3 regions of the Burkholderia aenigmatica genome follow, and region 1 is predicted to be linked to each of the others. Evidence: predicted binding sites of a transcription regulator. Region 1 holds the regulator's gene; each other region holds the start of a gene.
What was found. The regulator FliA, encoded in region 1, starts transcription of late flagellar genes. The targets are predictions, from matches to a motif close to CTAAAGTTTNNNNNNNNNNNGCCGNTA.
Positions count from the first base shown of each region.

Region 1 (6,490 bases):
CCGGCGATCCGCGCCGTGCCGCCGTACCGTGGGCGCGTCGGCGACGCGCGCACGGCACCGCGGCAGCGGCGCATCGGATCAGTAGCGGTAGTGGTTCGGCTTGAACGGGCCTTCCTTCGCGACGCCGATGTACGAAGCCTGTTCGTCCGACAGCACGGACAGGTTCGCGCCGATGCGCGCGAGGTGCAGGCGCGCGACCTTTTCATCGAGGTGCTTCGGCAGCACGTACACCTTGTTCTCGTACTCGGCGCCGCGCACGAACAGCTCGATCTGCGCGAGCGTCTGGTTCGCGAACGAGTTCGACATCACGAACGACGGGTGACCGGTCGCGCAGCCGAGGTTCACGAGGCGGCCTTCCGCCAGCAGGATCACGCGCTTGCCGTCCGGGAAGATGATGTGGTCGACCTGCGGCTTGATGTTTTCCCACTGGTACTGGCGGGTCGACGCGACGTCGATTTCCGAGTCGAAGTGACCGATGTTGCAGACGATCGCGTTGTGGCGCATCGCCTTCATGTGATCGTGGCCGATCACGTGGAAGTTGCCGGTCGCCGTCACGAAGATGTCGGCCTTGTCGGCCGCGTATTCCATCGTCACGACGCGGTAGCCTTCCATCGCCGCCTGCAGCGCGCAGATCGGGTCGATTTCGGTGACCCACACGGTAGCGCCGAGGCCGCGCAGCGATTGCGCGCAGCCCTTGCCCACGTCGCCGTAGCCCGCGACGACCGCGACCTTGCCCGCGATCATCACGTCGGTCGCGCGCTTGATACCGTCGACCAGCGATTCACGGCAGCCGTACAGGTTGTCGAACTTCGACTTCGTGACCGAATCGTTCACGTTGAACGCCGGGAACGGCAGGCGGCCGTCCTTTTCCATCTGGTACAGGCGGTGCACGCCGGTCGTGGTTTCTTCGGTCACGCCCTTGATGTGCGCGAGGCGCGTCGAGTACCAGGTCGGGTCCGCGTCGAGGTGCGTCGCGATCGACTTGTACAGCGCGACTTCTTCCTCGTTGGTCGGCTTCGCGATCACCGAACGGTCCTTCTCGGCCTTCGCGCCGAGGATCAGCAGCAGCGTTGCATCGCCGCCGTCGTCCAGGATCATGTTCGCGAATTCGCCGTTCGGCCATTCGAAGATGCGGTGCGAGAACTCCCAGTATTCGTCGAGCGACTCGCCCTTGAACGCGAACACCGGCGTGCCGGATTCGACGATCGCGGCCGCTGCGTGGTCCTGCGTCGAGAAGATGTTGCACGAGGCCCAGCGGACGTCCGCGCCGAGCGCCTTCAGCGTCTCGATCAGCACGCCCGTCTGGATCGTCATGTGCAGCGAACCGGCAATGCGCGCGCCCTTCAGCGGCTGCTGCGCCTTGTATTCGTCGCGGATCTGCACGAGGCCCGGCATTTCGGTCTCGGCAATGTTCAGTTCCTTGCGGCCCCAGCCGGCCAGCGCCATGTCGGCGACGACGTAATCGTTGGAAGCTTTGGAATCGATAATGGCGTTCATCACGCCCTCCTTTCTAAAAAGTTTCTAGATTGGTGACGTGAGCGCCGTTCAGGAAGCGGAGCCGGCGCGCATGCGCCGCACGGCTGCTTGGTGAAGCCTTCCGAGCCTGGCGAGCCGGAATGGCCCGTCGCAACGCTCCTCGGAAAACGGAGGGGATTGTAGCAAATCGGCGCGCGGAATGCGCAAGCGCCGCACACACGGCACTCACCCGGCCCAAGCGCGCGGCGTCGGCGCGCGCGGCCGTCAGGAAAGGGTCAGGACTCCGCGCCGACCCACGCCTGTTCGCGCAGCCGCGCGCGCAGGCGCGCGACGGCCTGGCTGTGCAGCTGGCACACGCGCGATTCGCTCACTTCGAGCACCGCGCCGATCTCGCGCAGATTCAGACCCCGTTCGTAGTACAGCGACATCAGCAGCTTCTCGCGCTCCGGCAGCCGCTCGATCGCCTCGACGAGCGCTTCGCGCAGGTGTTCGTCGAGCAGCGCCGACAGCGGATCGGCGTGATCGACGCGGTAGCGGTCGAGGAACGGCTCGTCGTCGGCCGCGCGGTCGAAATCCTCGTAATAGATCAGCTGGCTGCCGTGCAGGTCCTGCAGCATCCCCTGGTATTCGTCGAGCGGCATGTTCAGGTGCTGCGCGATCTCGGTCTCGCTCGCCGAGCGGCCGAGATGCTGCTCGACCTGGTGCACCGCGTGCTCGACCTCGCGCGACGTCTTGCGCAGGCTGCGCGGCAGCCAGTCGTTGCTGCGCAGCTCGTCGAGCATCGCGCCGCGGATGCGCTGGGTCGCGTAGGTCTCGAACTGCGCGCCCTGGTCTTCCTTGTAGCGGCCGGCCGCGTCCATCAGGCCGATCATGCCGGCCTGGATCAGGTCGTCGAGGTCGACGCTCGCCGGCATCTTCGCGACGAGCTGCAGCCCGAGGCGTCGCACGAGCGGCGCATATTGCGCGAGCACGTCGGCCTGGGACATCTTTCCTTGAGCGTTGTACATCATGGCTCTCTCCTTCCGGTGGCGCTCACGCGGCGTGTGCCGCGCCCGCCTCATACGACGGCTTGCCGCCCGCGTGCACGGCGCGGCCCGCACCCGAACGCGGGCGCATCGGCCAGTACAGCAGGTCGGCGGCAATCTGCCGGTAGTCGCGCGCGGCAGCCGACGACGGGAACGCATCGACCACGGCCCGCGTCAGTTCGCGCGCATGCTCGACGAGCGGATCGGCGCTCACGCAGCCCGCGTCGGCGATCGACACGGTCAGGTAGCGGCTCGCGACGCCCGCGAGGTTGTCGAACGCGACCTTCGCGTCCGCATGGCTGCCGACGTGATTGGTCAGCACGCGGAACTGCGCGAACGCATGCGCGAAATGCAGCCGCTTCATGCACGCGTACGCCTCGGTGATCGCCTGCGCGGCGACCCGCGTGACGACCAGCACGTCGTGCGCTTCGCGCGCCAGCGCCGAGAACGCGCCGTCAGCGCCGAGCTGCGCGTCGACGAGGACGATGTCGGCCGGGCCGTCGATGAAATCGCTGAGCTGCGCGTCGGTATAGCCGGTGCGCGCGAGCCGCGCGGCGGCGCACAGGCCGAAGCCGGCCGCCACCCGCGTGCGCTCGCCGTCGCGCAGCCACGCGCCCGCCAGCGTCGCGCTGGCCGATTGCACGTCGGCGCGCTCGTCGACGACGAGCACGTCCTTGCCGAGCGACGCGAGCGCCGCCGCCAGGTTCACGACGGTGGACGTGCAGCCGACCCCCGCCGGCCCGCCCGTCACCGCGACGATGCGCGACGCGCGCCCGGCCAGCAGGCGCCGCAGCCCTTCGGCCTGATCGATGATTCGTTTATCCAAATCGCACCTCGTGCAGCTCGGCGGTGGAACGTGCGGTCAATGCGGAAAGCAGCGTCGGCATGTCCTCGTCTTGCGGCACGAAGGGCGAGCCGTCGCGCGGTACGCAGAACGCGCTCTTCAGCAGGAAGCGGGTCGATGCGACGTACAGGTTCTCCGGCACCTTCTGGCCGGTCGACACGTAGTGGACCGGCAGCTTGTAGCGGATCACGGTGTCGAGCACGCCGCCGAGGTGGGTCGCCTCGTCGAGCTTCGTCAGGATGCAGCCGGCCAGGTCCGGATGCTCGCCCGCGCTGCGGTACGCCTGCACGACTTCGTTGAGCGTGTCGCCATGGCTCGTCGCGTTGAGCAGCAGCAGGCGCTGCACCGGGGCGTTCGCGCCGTGCAGCATCGCGATCTGGTCGGAAACCGCGCGGTCGCGCTGGCTCATGCCGATCGTGTCGATCAGCACGATGTGCTTGTTGCGCAGCTCGGACAGCGCGAGCGCGAGGTCGCCGGCATCCTTCACCGCGTGCACCGGCACGCCGAGGATCTTGCCGAAGATGCGCAGCTGCTCGTGGCCGCCGATCCGGTAGCTGTCGGTGGTCAGCAGCGCGACCTTGCTCGCGCCGAAGCGCATCACGCAGCGCGCGGCCAGCTTCGCGGTGGTGGTGGTCTTGCCGACGCCCGTCGGCCCCATCAGCGCAAACACGCCGCCGCGCTCCATCAGCGCGTCCTCGCTGTCGAGCACCGGCAGGTTCGCCGCGAGCACCGACTGCGCCCATTCGGCGGCCTGTTCGAAGGTCTGCGCGTCGTCGCCGGCCGGCAGGTTGTCGACCAGCATCCGCACGAGCTGCGCGGAGAAACCAGCCGCGAACAGGTGCTTCGTCAGCGCGCCATGCACGGCGCTGCGACGCTGGCGGTCGTGCCACATCAGGCTGTCGAACTGCTCTTCCATCATCCCGCGCAGTTCGCCGAGCTCCTGCATCACCGTATCGTTGACGATCCGCTCGATGCGCGACTTCACCGCATCGGCCACCACGGCGGCCGCGTCGGCGGACAGGCGCGTGCGCTCGGCCGCCTTCGCGGCATGCGCCGCGCTCGTGTTCGTATCGGGCGCGCGGGGGGCGGGGGCCGGCATCCGGCGTTCGGCGTCGCGCACGATGTCGCGTGCCCATTCAGGCGGCGTCGCGCTCGCGGCGGCCTGCGGGGCAGGCGCGCTCGCTTGCGGCGCGGCGGGCGTCGCCTGCGCACGCGCCATCAGCGCGTCGCGCTGCTGCGTCAGGCGCTTCGCGTGCTCGACCAGCCACGGCGCGGGTTCGGAAGCCGCGGCCGGCGCGCTGGAAACGGGGGCGGCGGAAGACGGTGTGGCCGCCGCCGGCGTACCGGCCTGCGGGTCGCCACCCGACACGTCCACATCGATCGCCGAAGCTTGTGCGGCTGCCGCCTCGTCCGCATCGGCGCTGGCGCCGAACACCGACGAGAACACGTCCGGCAGCCCGCCTTCGCCCGCTGCATACGGATTGACGGCCGGGCGGGCCAGCGCCGCGCCCGGGCGCGACACGATGCCCGGCACCGCGGCGGCCGGCACGGATTCCAGCGCGCGCGAGGTGGCAAGGCGCGGCCGCGCCGCGGCCGGCGGCGTCACCGCGGCCAGGTCCGAATCGGCGAGTGCCACGATTTCGACGCTGCCGTCATCGAGCGTGCGGTTCGACAGCACGACCGCGTCGGCGCCGAGTGCCTCGCGCACGAGACGAAGGGCGTCGCGGCTCGTTGCGCCGGTGAATTTGCGAATGTTCAAGCGGAACCCCCGATGACGTTAACGACTTTGATCGTGCGTGTGTCCGGCACTTCGGCATACGACAGCACTTTCAATTGCGGCAGGCTGCGGCGCAGGAAGCGCGCGAGCATCGCGCGCAGCGCGTGCTGCACGAGCAGCACGGGCGGCAGCCCGAGATTCTGTTGACGCAGCATCGCCTGTTGCGTGCCGGTCAGAAGGTTGTGCGCGAGGCCGGGCTCGAGGCCCGGGTTCGCGCCGGTGGCGAGCGCCTGCGACAGCACGCGCTCGAGATTCGAATCGAGGCCCATCACCTGCATCTCGCCCGCGCCCGGATACCACTGCTGCGTGATCGCGCGGCCGAGCGCGAGCCGCACCGCGGCCGTGATCTCGAACGCGTCGCCGCGGCCTGCGTGTTCGGACACGGCCTCGAGGATCGTGCGCATGTCGCGGATCGGCACGCCTTCCTCGAGCAGGTTCTGCAGCACTTTCTGCAGCGTCGTCAGCGAGATCGTCTTCGGCACGAGGTCCTCGACGAGCGACGGCGCGTCCTTGCCGGTGCGCTCGACGAGCGCCTGCACTTCCTGGCGGCCGAGCAGCTCGGCCGCGTGCTGGACGACCAGATGGTTCAGGTGCGTCGCGACGACCGTGCTCGCGTCGACCACCGTGTAGCCGTACACCTGCGCCTGTTCGCGCATCGCGACGTCGATCCACACGGCCGGCAGCCCGAACGCGGGATCCTGCGTGACGGCGCCCGGCAGCGCGGCCGTCACCTGGCCGGGGTTGATCGCGAGCCACTGGCCCGGGAACACTTCGCCGACGCCGATCTCGACGCCTTTCAGCGCGATCCGGTACGCGTTCGGCCGCAGTTCGAGGTTGTCGCGAATATGGATCACCGGCGGCAGGAAGCCGATTTCCTGCGCGAATTTCTTGCGGATGCTCTTGATGCGCTTGAGCAGCTCGCCGTCGCTGTTCTTGTCGACGAGCGGAATCAGCCGGTAGCCGACTTCCAGCCCGAGCGGATCGATCAGCTGCACGTCGTCCCAGGTCGCCTCGTGGCTGTCCGACGGCAGCACGGCGGGCGGCGCGATGTCGGTCACGTCGCCGGCCGCCTTGCGGGCCGCCGCGCGCTTGGTCTGCGTGCGGGCCAGCCAGATTGCGCCGCCGCCGAGCGCGAGGAACGCGAAGTGCGGCATGCCGGGGATCAGCCCCATCAGCACGATGATCGCGCCCGTGATGGTCAGCACGCGCGGGTTCGTGAACAGCTGGCCGGTGATCTGCGTGCCGATGTCCTCGTCGGTCGCGACGCGCGACACGATCACGCCGGCCGCGGTCGAGATCACGAGCGACGGGATCTGCGCGACGAGGCCGTCGCCGATCGTCAGCAGCGTGTAGTTCGTGCCGGCCGCG
Region 1 covers NZ_CP184468.1:230,263-236,752, reverse strand. The annotation lists gene ahcY (adenosylhomocysteinase) at 79-1,497, opposite strand; S-adenosyl-L-homocysteine riboswitch at 1,530-1,644, opposite strand; gene ACN8ZM_RS01055 (RNA polymerase sigma factor FliA) at 1,752-2,486, opposite strand; gene ACN8ZM_RS01050 (AAA family ATPase) at 2,509-3,327, opposite strand; gene flhF (flagellar biosynthesis protein FlhF) at 3,320-5,104, opposite strand; gene flhA (flagellar biosynthesis protein FlhA) at 5,101-6,490, opposite strand, start outside.

Region 2 (6,490 bases), 950 kb from region 1:
AACTATTGACAGGTTAGCGAACACTCCATACAATCTCGTTTCTCTGCTGTTGTTGTTTGTTCCCCGATAGCTCAGTCGGTAGAGCGCCGGACTGTTAATCCGTAGGTCCCTGGTTCGAGCCCAGGTCGGGGAGCCAAAAACGCAAAGGCCCGTTGAAAGTGGACGGGCTTTTTGCTGGTAGACAAACACGCATGCAGATGTACCGATTTATTCCCCGATAGCTCAGTCGGTAGAGCGCCGGACTGTTAATCCGTAGGTCCCTGGTTCGAGCCCAGGTCGGGGAGCCAAATAGCGAAAGGCCCGTCATTCGACGGGCCTTTTGTTTTTCCGGCCCGCCTTTCGCCTTTCATCGCCCGGTCGTGCGCATGCTAGAGTCTCTGTCCCGCATTCGCATCCGGTTCCGTCGATGAAGCATCGCCTCTTCCGCTCAGCCCCCTTCGCCCTCCTGCTTTCCGCGTTCGCCGCGGCACCGCTCGCGCACGCGGAGGAAGTCGGCAGCGTCAACACCCATTTCCGCGTCACCGGCTCCGATCGCGTGGTCGTCGAGGCATATGACGATCCGGTCGTGAACGGCGTGACCTGCTATGTGTCGCGCGCCCGCACCGGCGGGATCAAGGGCACGCTCGGCGTCGCCGAGGATCCGAGCGAAGCGTCGATCGCATGCCGGCAGGTCGGCCCGATCAGCTTCAAGGAGCCGCTCAAGCAGCAGACCGACGTGTTCAGCGAGCGCATGTCGTTCATCTTCAAGACCCTGCATGTCGTGCGCGTGGTCGATGCCAAGCGCAACACGATCGTCTACCTGACCTACAGCGACCGCATCGTCAGCGGCAGCCCGAAGAACGCCGTCACCGCGGTGCCGATGCCGGCCGGGACGACGATTCCGGTCAAGTAAAGCGCACGCCTGCCGGGCGCGCGAGCGATACACTGTCGATTCGACCGCTTCCGCGCCCGATCATGTCCGCCACCCGCCTTCCCGACTCAGCACGCTACTGGCGCACGCCGCTGCTGCCGGATGCGGATCTCGTCACGGCCACCTATCGCGACCACACGTTCGCACCGCACTGGCACGACGCGTACACGATCCCCGTGATTCTCGAAGGCGCGGAACGCTTCACCTATCGTGGCAGCGGCTATGTCGCCGAAACCGGCTCCGTGCCCGTGATCAATCCCGGCGAGGTGCATACGGGTTCGCGCGCGGCCGACGAGGGCTGGTGCTATCGCGTCAGCTACATGCCGGTCGAATTCATCCGCGAACTCACCAGTGCGATTGCCGGCCGCCCGCAGGACGCGCCGTGGTTTGCGCCGGACGTGATTCGCGACGCCGATCTTGCGGCCCGGCTCACGCTGGCGCACCGGATGATGGAGGCCGGCAGCGAGCGCGCCCTGCCCTTGCAGGCGCACGGGCAGCCGGCGCATGATCCGGCGACCGGCGCACCGCGCATCTACGATCCGCTCGCTGCCGAGACGGCGATGCTCGATGCGTTGTCGACGCTGATCGTGCGCCATGCCGATGCCCTGCCGCGACCGGCGCCGCTCGCGGCGGACGAGCCGCGCGTCGACGCGATGCGCGAGCGGCTCGCCGCCGATCTCATGTGCACTGTGACGCTCGACGAAGTCGCACACGCGGCCGGCCTGTCGCCGTTCCACGCGGCGCGCCTGTTCACCCGCACGACCGGCATGCCGCCGCATGCGTGGCGCAACCAGTTGCGCTTGCAGCGCGCGCTGGCGCCGCTGCGCGCGGGCGTACCCGTCGCCGATGTCGCGGCAGCCAGCGGCTTCGTCGACCAAAGCCACTTCACCCGACATTTCAAACGCATGTTCGGCGTGCCGCCCGGGCGCTGGCAGGCGAGCTGACACACGGCAGCGCACGGCCCGCCACCGCGATGCGGGCGGCGCCCGCAAGCGTGCAGGCACCGGCCCGATCCCGCGAGCGCAAGAACATACAAGCCGGCCGGTCACCTGCCCGCTATCCTCCAGTTCATGGAGGAGCACCCTTTGAACCCGACACCCGCATCGCCTGCCCGCCGCCCGTTCAACGAATGGCTCGACGGCGCGCGCGACACGATCCCGATGATGGTTGGCGCCGCGCCGTTCGGCGTGATTTTCGGCACGCTCGTTGGCGGCGGCCCGCTCGCCCCGTGGCATGGCGCGCTGATGTCGCTCGCCGTGTTCGCGGGCTCCGCGCAGTTCATCGCGCTCGGCCTGATCGCGGGCAGCGCGAGCTTCGTCGTCGTGCTCGCGACCACGCTAATCGTGAACCTGCGTCACCTGCTGTACAGCGCGACGCTCGCGCCCTATGTCGCGCACCTGCCGCTGCGCTGGCGCGCGACGCTCGGCGCACTGATGACCGACGAGGTGTTCGCGGTCGCCTATGCGCACTACCGGCACTTCCCGCCCGGTGCGATCGGCCCCCACTACTTCTTCGGCTCGGGGCTCGCGATGTACCTGAACTGGCAGGTCTGGACGCTCGCGGGCATCGGCTTCGGCGCCGCGTTCCCGGGCCTGCAGTCGCTCGGCCTCGATTTCGCGATGGCGGCGACCTTCATCGCGATCGTCGTCCCGCAGCTCGGCACGCTGCGCTATTTCGCGGCGGCCGTGACGGCCGGCACGCTGGCGTACTTCTGGCAGGGCTGGCCGTACAAGCTCGGGCTGCTCGGCGCAGTTGCCGCCGGCGTCGCGATCGGCGTCGCGCTCACGCTGCTGCACGAACGCACGCGCGCCGGCTCGCGCACGGAGGCCGCATCGTGAGCTACGCGCTGCTGATTCTCGGAATGGCGGTCATCACGTACGCAATCCGCTCGACGCTGTTCCTGTTCGGCGAACGGCTGACCTTCCCGCCGCTCGTGCGGACCGCGCTCGGCTTCGTGCCCGTCACCGTGCTGACCGCGATCATCGTGCCGATGACCGTCTCGCCGCACGGCGGTACGGCCGAGCTGACCTGGCGCAATCCGCAGCTCGTCGGCGCGCTGGCCGCCGTGCTCGTGTCGGCAGCCACCCGCCGCCCGCTCGTGACGATCGCGGCGGGGCTCGCGGTGTTCTTTCTCTGGCAAGGGGTCGTGCTGCCCCACTGGCTGCCCGCCTGAGTACACGCTCGGTCAAGCACGCTCAAGTTTTCGTCCGGCACGCCGATATAGGGAATGAAGACCCGCCACCGGCCTCGGCGCGCACCGGTCAGTCGACGCTGCGCCCGCTCCGGTGCGCCGTGCCGGCCGCCGGCTTGCGCGGGCCGCCATCGAGACGATTCATGGGCCAGATCACCCTTTCCCTCAAGGACGACACACTCGAGTCCCTGCGCAAGGACTACGACGCGTTCGTCCGCGTGTCGCTGAAACTCGACCCGCAGTTCGCGACGCCGTCGTTCGAGGATTTCCTGCGCGCCAAACTGCTCGACAACATGGTGCCGCTGACCGAGCACGCGGTGCAGCGGATGCTGCAGGGCGGCCAGTACGCGTGGGCAAAACGCACGCTCGACAAGGAATTTCCGGACGTCGTCGCCATCCTGATGCAGCAGGCCGGCGAATTCGGCTTCGGCTTCGCATTCCGCTCCGAGTGGACCCCCGACGAACTCGCGAAGGCGTGCCGCGACTGGGCGAAAGCGATCGTCGCCGAAGCGCAGGGCGACCCGTCGCTGGTCGACCCGCTCGCCTCGCAGATCAAGGGGGCTGCGCAAGACATCCAGACGCTCGAGGAACTGATGCAGACGCCTGCATGGCGGCTCGCGGAATCGCTGCGACAACGGGTCTACGAGGCCAAGCTCGCGTGCGAGATGAGCGTCGGCAGCACCGCGCGCGACAAGCTCGGCGAACTGCGCGGGCTGCTGCGGCTCGGGCTCTCGCATGGCTCGTTCCAGAAGCAGGAAGCGCAGCAGATCATGGAATACCTGCGGCTGCTGAAGCCGGAGATCTTCATCGAGGAACCGTACGACGTGTTCGCCCGGCTCGCCGCGTGGCTGCGCAGCGTATTCACCCCGGCGGCCGTGCGGCCGGCGCAAGGACAGGGACAAGGGCAAAGCCAACGCCGGCCGTAACGGCGCGCCCCATCACATCAACACATGAAAACGGCCCGGTTCGCGCAACGCGCACCGGGCCGTCGGACGGCCGCCGTCGCGACGCGCCGTCCGGGACGAGCGTCACGCGGCATCGGGCACCGCTTACTGCGTAGTGCCCTGGGCCGATGCACCACCCTCCGCACCGACCGCTGCGCCACCCTCGGCCGCTTCACCGGTCTTCGCCTTGGCCGAGCCGGCATGGCCCTTGGCCGACTTCGTGGCATGCTTCGCGTGTTTCTTGGCCGAATGGACGGCCGACGACGCCGTATCCTTCGCGCCGTCGGCTGCCGCGCCGACCGCATCGGTTGCACCGCCGACCGCATTGCCCGACGCGTTCGCACCCGCACCACCCTGCACGCCTGCACCGACACCCGCTGCCGGCGTCTGCGCCTGCATGCCGGCACCGGCTGCGCCCTGCGCCGCCGTGCCCGTCTGGGCAAATACGGCCGAAGTGGCGAACGCCGTCAGCGCGGCACCGATCAGCATCGTACGAATCTTGGACATGGCAATTCTCCTCAGGAAGTTGTGAGCCCGAGCCGCAGCGATGCGGTCCGTGGCGTCCCCCGCCGCAACACGCAGCAGGTACGACAAAAGACCCGCGGCGCGCATGACCGGTTCTCGAATCTCTCAGACTGTTACCCACCGTTTCATTTGCTGACGAATGGCTCACATTCCCTAACAACTGCATGCGGCAGCCGACCGCGCTCGCGCACCGGCCCGCGGTGCCGTATGATGCGGGGCGATTCCTCCCGCGCATCGCGCACCTTCTTCGTCATGCCCAATCTGGATTTCACGCTGACCGGCGAATACGTCGAGCTGCACAACCTTCTCAAGATCACCGGCCTCGCAGACAGCGGCGGCACCGCGAAACTGATCGTCGCGTCCGGCGCGGTGAAAGTCGACGGTGCGGTCGAGCTGCGCAAGACCTGCAAGATCCGCGCGGGCCAGGTCGTCCTGCTCGGCGACACGCGCATTGCCGTGCGCGAAGCCTAGCGTTCCCCTGCCTGCGACATGGCCATCGGTGCGCGCGTTCGACACAGTTCGAATTAAGCCGTAAGCTAGCTGTCTCTCAAAATAAATACATATAGCGCGGGCCCGCACCCGCGCGAGCGCCCATTCCATGTCGCATTCCGGTCTTACACGGACGGCCGCCGTGCCGCCGTCCCTGTCCAGTCATGCCGCCGATACCGCGCGCCTCGCCGCGCCGCTCGCGATCGCGCAGCTCTCGCAGATGGCGATGAGCGTCACCGACACGGTACTGCTCGGCTCGCTCGGCCCCGATTCGCTCGCAGCGGGCGGGCTCGGCGCGAACTTCTTCTTCGTCATCGTGACCGTGCTGCAAGGCGTGCTGTCGTCGGTCAGCGTCAGCGTCGCGCACGCGCGCGGCGCCAAGGCCGACGAGCGCGTCCCGCACATCTACTGGACCGGCTTCGCGCTGTCCGTGTTGCTCGCGATCCCGGCCATCATCGCGCTGTCGCTGTCCGAACCGATCCTGCTGATGTTCCACGAGCCGCCGTTGCTCGCGCATCACGTCGGCGAATACACGGGCATCCTGCGCTTCGCCGCGCTCGGCAGCCTGATCGGCGTCGGGCTGATGCGCGCCTTCCTGCCCGCGATCGGCGCCGCACGCCGGCTGCTGTGGGTGTCGATCGGCGGCGTCGGCGTCAACGGCGTGCTCAACTACGGGCTGATCCACGGCGCGTTCGGGCTGCCGCGGCTCGGCTTCCTCGGCTCGGCCGTGGCGACGACCATCACGATCTGGCTCACCGCGCTCGCACTGATCTGGCTGCTGCACGGCCGGCAGCGCTTCCGTCACTTCGTGACCGCCGCGCGCCCGAAGCTGCCGATGATGGGCGAACTGATCGGCATCGGCTGGCCGGTCGCAATCACGTACGGGGTCGAATCGACACTGTTCCTCGCCACCGGCCTGACCATCGGCGTACTCGGCGCGACGGCGCTTGCCGCACACCAGATCGCGCTGAACGTCGCATCGGTGGCGTTCATGGTGCCGCTCGCGATCGGCCAGGCCGCCAACGTGCGGGTCGGCTACTGGGTCGGCGCAGGGGCGCCCGTCGCCGCGCGCCATGCGGGCTTCGTCGCACTCGGCCTCGGTGTCGCGTTCATGACGCTGTCGGGCATCGTGCTGATCGTCGCGCCGCACGCGATCGTCGGCCTGTACCTGAACCTCGGCGATCCGGCCAACGCGGCCACGGTGTCGCTCGCCGCGTCGCTGCTCGGCATCGCAGCGGTGTTCCAGATCGTCGACGGCGCGCAGACCGTCGCATCGGGTGCGCTGCGCGGCCTGAAGGACACGCGCATCCCGATGCTCGCGGCGACCCTCGGCTACTGGGGCATCGGTTTTCCGACCGGCTACTGGTTCGCGTTCCACGTGGGCCTCGGTGCCCGTGGCCTCTGGTGGGGCCTCGCGGCCGGCCTCGCCAG
Region 2 covers NZ_CP184468.1:1,184,388-1,190,877, reverse strand. The annotation lists tRNA gene ACN8ZM_RS05660 (tRNA-Asn) at 61-136, shown strand; tRNA gene ACN8ZM_RS05655 (tRNA-Asn) at 212-287, shown strand; gene ACN8ZM_RS05650 (CreA family protein) at 407-892, shown strand; gene ACN8ZM_RS05645 (AraC family transcriptional regulator) at 955-1,854, shown strand; gene ACN8ZM_RS05640 (AzlC family ABC transporter permease) at 1,981-2,748, shown strand; gene ACN8ZM_RS05635 (AzlD domain-containing protein) at 2,745-3,083, shown strand; gene ACN8ZM_RS05630 (DUF4088 family protein) at 3,245-4,027, shown strand; gene ACN8ZM_RS05625 (hypothetical protein) at 4,151-4,552, opposite strand; gene ACN8ZM_RS05620 (RNA-binding S4 domain-containing protein) at 4,823-5,041, shown strand; gene norM (multidrug efflux MATE transporter NorM) at 5,169-6,490, shown strand, end outside.
Region 2: ACN8ZM_RS05630 (DUF4088 family protein) is a predicted target of FliA. The motif match lies at 3,105-3,131, and genes of this name have one in related genera.

Region 3 (6,490 bases), on a different replicon from region 1:
ACCGTGCGCGGCGGCGCGAGCCGGTCGATCCGTCAACCGGCGGCCGCCACTACGCTCATCGAGCGGCCCGGACACTCATCCCTTGTTCGCCAGCGTGCCGTTGCTGTTGGCGCCGCCGAACAGCCGCGTCAGGTACTGCGTGTTCGAGTTCATCTTGGCCATCAGCGCGTTGAGCGCCGTGAACTGCGCCTGGTACTGCCTGGTCAGTTGCGACGCGTAGTCGGCCAGATCGGACTGCTGCTGCGTGACGCGCTTCAGGTCGGTGCTCAGCGCGTTCGTGCGCACGTCGATCATTCCGCCCTTCTTCGTGAAGGGGGCGATCTGCTCGGCCATGCGCGTGCCCATCCCGTTCTTCGGGTTGAACAGGTGCGCGACGCCCGACGGGTTGGCGGTCAGCGCAACGTCGAGCTTCGCGCTGTCGAGCTTCAGCGTGCCGTCCTTCTCGAGCGAGATGCCGATCGACATCAGGTTGGTGTGCCCGTGGCCGCTGCTGTTGGCGACGCCGCGCGCGACGACCGAAGCGAGCGCGTTGCGGATCGTGTTCAGCGTCGAATCGCCGAGCAACACCCCCTGCGAGCTCGCCCCTGGCGTGAAGCTCGACAGCGTGCCCATCGTCTTGACGGCGGTGTTGTACAGGTTCACGAAATTCGTGATCGTCGTTGCCTGCGACTTCGTGTCGGTGCTGACCGTCAGCGTCTGCGTATCGGTCGCGCTGACCGCGGCTGCCGACAGGTTCAGCGAGACGCCGTTCAGCACGCCCGACACCGCATTGCTGGCGCTGGTCGACGCGATGCCGTTGAGCGTGAACTTCGCATCCTGAGCGACGGTGCTCTGCCGCCACGCGGCGGCGCTGTTCGCCGACTGGATCTTCGACGCGCCGCCGGACGTGTCGGCCGTCGACGTGACGCCGAGGCTCGACAGCCCGTTGTCGTTGGCCACGTTGCCGACCGCAACGCTGATCGCGTTCGCCGAGCCCGTCTTGGTCGACGCGAGCACGAGGTGCGCGCCGTCGGTGCCGTTGATGACCGTTGCGCTGATTCCCGGGTTGTTCGCCGCGGTGTTGATCGCGGCCGCGATGCCCGGCAGCGTGTTGTTCGAGCGGTTGACGTCGACCTTGAACGACTGGCTGCCGAGCGACAGCGTCAGCGTGCCGGTGCCGAGCGCCTTGCTTGCGTCGACGCCCGACGAAGCCAGCGCCTGCGCGGTCGCGATCTGCGTGACGCCGACCGTGTAGATGCCGGCGACCGCCCCCGCACTGGTCGTCGCGGTCAGGCCCTTGCCGCTCGCAACCGCGGTGAACGTCGACTGCAGCCCACCGTTCGTCAACTGCGTGAGTCCCGCCTCGAGCGCCCCCAGCGCGGACGACAGCGCGCCGAACGCGGAAATCCGCGTGGTGCCGGTGGTCTGCGACGCGGCAAGCGCGGCGGCCCGGCCGGCTGTTTTTGCGTTCACCAGCGTCTTGACGAGCGTGCCGACGTCCATCGACTGATTGCCGGTCGAGCCGTTGATGATCGATTGCGCCGCCTCTTGCATCAGGCTGCTCGCGTTCGCGCTGCTGCTCACGGGCGTGTTCGTTGCCATGGGAGGTCTCCGGTTGAAAAGCGATCCTGTGACCAGCGGCTGCCGAGTCGGCCTGCAGGCTGTTTCCGGTGCGACGCGTTCCGGCGTTCGCGGGCGGTGTCGGGAAAACGTAAGGACGTGCGCTATCGTATATTTAAATCGGTATTACTTGGTAATTTTTTGTAATGATTGTTGAGAAAAATGCGGATGGGCGAGAGGCGGGGTGGTTCGAGATGGAAATTGGCGTTTTTTGGCAGGAAAAACATCATTTTGATTGTATTTTCTTAGGGATTTTTGCCGGCATTGAAAACTTGCAGATGGCGTGAATGTTTGATGAAAATTTTTAGCTTGTCTCGCTAAACAGCGGGTCGATAGATGGTGACCCTGCCGAAAATCGAGACCGTGAGGCTTGGCGGCTCGACAGAGGCTTGCGAAGAAAATTGGAAAAACCCAGTCGATGCGGAAACGACCACCGGCATTAGCGTTGTCATGGTTGTTCCAGAATTTGTCAGGGTCAGAATTTCGGCGACTACGAGAATTCACGCGAAATTCATAGACATATGCGTGAACTGTAGTTGAAGGGAATTTCCGCGGACTCGTTATGTCGTCTTAATAGAGATCGCAGTAGTGGCCAGACGAAACCCGTTAATCGATTTTTTGCCGGACCGACATTCGGTCGCCGCGGATCGGGCATCTCGTGGCTGTCACCACGTGCGACAGCGTTGCCGCATCACCGGCTTTCGACCAAACAGGCGGGCGAATGGGAACTCGGCCGCCCGGCGCCTGCGCAGTTTGCGGTGGTCACGGAGAGCGTCGACGCCGTGACGTGGATCGGCCGGTATGTCACTGATTCGAATGACCGTCGTGCGCAATTCATCGAGGGGATGCACCGGATCGAGTGGCACGAACGTGCATTGCTCACGGTACTGCTCGAACGATCACTCACTGCTCCGGGGATGCCCGCCGGGTCGTTTCGAAGTGAGCGCTCGACATAGGTTCATCCTATGGCCGGCAGTGCGATCGAATATTTGCGCAACCCTCGGCGACGGGTTCAAATGCCATTTCAATCAGCGCATTCAATCAAGCCCAAAGCGTGAGCGTGCCTGTTGCGGCAGGCGGCACATCGTACGGGCGACCGAGGAGATAGCAGGTGCGAATTCTGGTGGCAGTCAAACGTGTCGTCGACTACAACGTGAAGGTCCGCGTGAAGTCGGACAACACGGGTGTCGACATTGCGAACGTGAAGATGTCGATGAACCCGTTCGACGAAATCGCGGTTGAAGAAGCGGTGCGCCTGAAGGAAGCGGGCGTGGCGACCGAAGTGATCGCCGTGTCGGTGGGCGTCGCGCAAGCGCAGGAAACGCTGCGTACGGCGCTGGCGATCGGCGCGGATCGCGCGATCCTGGTCGAATCGACCGACAGCGTCGAGCCGCTGGCCGTCGCGAAGATCCTGAAGGCGCTGGTCGACAAGGAACAGCCGCAACTGGTGATCCTCGGCAAGCAGGCGATCGACGACGATTCGAACCAGACGGGCCAGATGCTGGCTGCGCTGGCAAGCCTGCCGCAAGCGACGTTCGCGTCGAAGGTCACGGTGGCTGACGGTAAGGCAACGGTGGCACGCGAAGTCGACGGCGGCGCGGAAACGCTGTCGCTGACGCTGCCGGCGGTGATCACGACCGACCTGCGCCTGAACGAGCCGCGCTACGTGACGCTGCCGAACATCATGAAGGCGAAGAAGAAGCCGCTGGAAACCGTGAAGCCGGAAGACCTGGGCGTGGACGTTGCGCCGCGTCTGAAGACGCTGAAGGTGGTCGAGCCGCCGAAGCGCGCCGCCGGCGTGAAGGTGCCGGATGTGAAGACGCTGGTCGAGAAGCTGAAGACCGAAGCCAAGGTGCTGTAAGAGGGAGCGGAGAGAAATGACGATTCTGGTGATTGCAGAGTACGACGCCCCGAAGGAAGCCCCCTTGGGGGGCAACGCGTCGATCAAGGCCGCGACGCTGAACACGGTGGCGGCGGCAGCGAAGATCGGCGGTGACATCCACGTGCTGGTCGCGGGCCACAACGCGCAAGCGGCAGCGGACGCAGCAGCGAAGATCGCAGGGGTGTCGAAGGTACTCCTGGCCGACGCGCCGCAACTCGAAGCGGGCCTCGCGGAAAACGTCGAGGCGACCGCGCTGAACATCGCGAAGGACTACTCGCACATCCTCGCGCCGGCGACGGCCTACGGCAAGAACATCGCGCCGCGTATCGCCGCGAAGCTGGACGTCGCGCAGATCTCGGACATCACGGCGGTCGATTCGGCCGACACGTTCGAGCGCCCGATCTACGCGGGTAACGCGATTGCGACGGTGCAATCGAGCGACCCGATCAAGGTGATCACGGTGCGTGCGACGGGTTTCGATCCGGTGGCAGCGGAAGGCGGCAGCGCGTCGGTCGACAAGATCGAAGCGGCAGCCGACGCCGGCAAGTCGCAATTCGTGAGCCGTGAGGTGACGAAGCTGGACCGTCCGGAACTGACGAGCGCGAAGATCATCGTGTCGGGCGGCCGCGGTCTGGGCAGCGGCGAAAACTACACGAAGGTACTGGAGCCGCTGGCAGACAAGCTGTCGGCAGCCCTGGGCGCATCGCGCGCGGCAGTCGACGCCGGCTACGTGCCGAACGACTACCAGGTCGGCCAGACCGGCAAGATCGTCGCGCCGCAGCTGTACATCGCGGTCGGCATCTCGGGTGCGATCCAGCACTTGGCCGGCATGAAGGATTCGAAGGTGATCGTCGCGATCAACAAGGATCCGGAAGCACCGATCTTCAGCGTGGCCGACTACGGCCTCGTCGGCGATCTGTTCGCGCTCGTGCCGGAGCTACGCGAAGCATTGCAGTGATCGGCGAGTCCTGCCTCCTGTTCGTCCCTTTACAGAAGATTGCCATGTCATCCGAAGTTGCCTTCTCCGCCCAGTCATATCTTTTTGTTCCGGGTAATCGGCCGGAGCGTTTTGCGAGCGCGCTTGCGAGTGGCGCCGACGCGGTCATCATCGATCTCGAGGATGCCGTCGAGCCCGCAGCCAAGGACAGCGCCCGGGAAACCGTGAGGGCATGGGTGTCGCGCGACCAGCCGGTTCTCGTGAGAATCAACGGACGTGGTACGCCCTGGTTCGAGCAGGATGCAAAACTCGTCGGGCTTGAAGGTATCGCGGGTGTCGTCATTCCCAAAACGGAGGGGCTCGACGATATCGTCGAAGTCGTATCGAACGCGAAACGCAAGATCCCGGTTTTTCCTCTCATTGAAACGGCAAGAGGGATGTGGTCGGCGATGGACATCGCAAAAGCGCCTTATGTGAAGCGCTTGATGTTCGGCACGCTCGACTTCATCGCGGAGATGGGAACCGATGACGATGGCGAGGCGTTGAATCCTTACCGGACCCAGCTTGCCCTTGTGTCGCGTGTCGCCGGGATTGAGCAGCCGGTAGACGGTGTCACGCCTGATATCCACGATACGGAGCGGCTCGTGGCGGATACGCAGAACGGCAAGCGTCACGGCTTCGGCGCGAAGCTCTGTATCCATCCCGGGCAGATCGCGGCGGTACACGCGTGTTACTGCCCGAGCGCTCGCGATGTCGAGTGGGCGACTCGCGTGGTCGATGCGGTGTCTCGTGCAGACGGTGCTGCAACGACGGTGGATGGAAAGATGGTCGACCGTCCGGTTTTGTTGCGTGCGCAGAAGGTCCTCGCATTTGCGTCGCACCGCAGGATGACGGTGGCTGCCTGAACCGGTTCCCGGTGAGCTGTGCTCGATTCGAGCGGTTGAACCGGGGTAGTCCATCGAGCGCGTGCCTCTATACCCGTTTGAAACCTGAAGCACGGATGGAACGCCGCATTACCCGCATACGTGCCGGTGAACGTGAACCTGCGTACGTCCGCGGGGCCGAAGGGGCGGTTCTGCCCGGCGGCCGCGTATGAGTTCGTGAAGAACGGCGACGACAGCGACCGCCTGGTGATCAACGCGCAGGACGGCGTGCACTGCAAGGCCTGCGACATCAAGGACCCGACGCGGAACATCGTGTGGGTCACGCCGGAAAGTGGCGGCGGACCGAACTACCCGAACATGTTAAGCGGAAGAGACAAACCCGCTCATGACGATAGACGAGGGGTTTGCCAACGATCGGAATCACGATCACGAGACTGCGCGCAGTACATCGATGACCGTGCCGTCGCGATATTGCTGCAACGCGACGACCCGACCTTCCCTATGCATCGGCGACGCGCGTGTGGCGCGGGCTTCTGGCCGCTACTTCCGCTCGTCGAGGTGCGTCGCTTCACCCGCGCGTCGGAGACACATCGAGCAAATCAGCAGCACGACGCTCATGGCGCTCACGTACCAGAAGAACGTGGACTCGATTCCACGTGATTTCAACCACAGCGCGACATACTCGGCTGTTCCGCCGAACGCGGCGTTGGCGATGGCATAGGGCAGGCCAACGCCCATCGCACGCACACCTGCCGGGAACAATTCTGCCTTGAGCAGCCCGCTGATGGAGGTGTACAGGCTCATGCCGAGCAGGCTCACCAGAACCAGCCCGAACGCTTTCCACGGATCCGCATTCGCGCCGATGACGGTCATCAGCGGGACAGTCGCACCAATGAAGAACAGGCTGAATGCAATCATCTGCGGACGGCGGCCAATGCGGTCGGACAACATGCCGAACAGCGGCTGCACGCACATGAAGATGAAGAGTGCGCCAGTCATGACGCTACTGGCCGTCTTCGGGTTCATATGAGCCGTGTTGACCATGTATTTCTGCATGTACGAGGTGGTCGTGTAAAACAGCAGCGAGCCACCCCCTGTAAAACCCAGCACCATCAGCAATTCCCTGGGATGCTGCAGCATGCCTCGAATCGTGCCGGCCAGCGGATGGGCGCGATGCGCGCTGGAGCT
Region 3 covers NZ_CP184470.1:11,397-17,886, forward strand. The annotation lists gene fliD (flagellar filament capping protein FliD) at 76-1,581, opposite strand; gene ACN8ZM_RS32425 (hypothetical protein) at 1,746-1,886, shown strand; gene ACN8ZM_RS32430 (electron transfer flavoprotein subunit beta/FixA family protein) at 2,711-3,460, shown strand; gene ACN8ZM_RS32435 (electron transfer flavoprotein subunit alpha/FixB family protein) at 3,477-4,439, shown strand; gene ACN8ZM_RS32440 (HpcH/HpaI aldolase/citrate lyase family protein) at 4,484-5,323, shown strand; partial or broken gene ACN8ZM_RS32445 (4Fe-4S dicluster domain-containing protein) at 5,444-5,662, shown strand; gene ACN8ZM_RS32450 (MFS family transporter) at 5,843-6,490, opposite strand, start outside.
Region 3: fliD (flagellar filament capping protein FliD) is a predicted target of FliA. The motif match lies at 1,692-1,718, and genes of this name have one in related genera.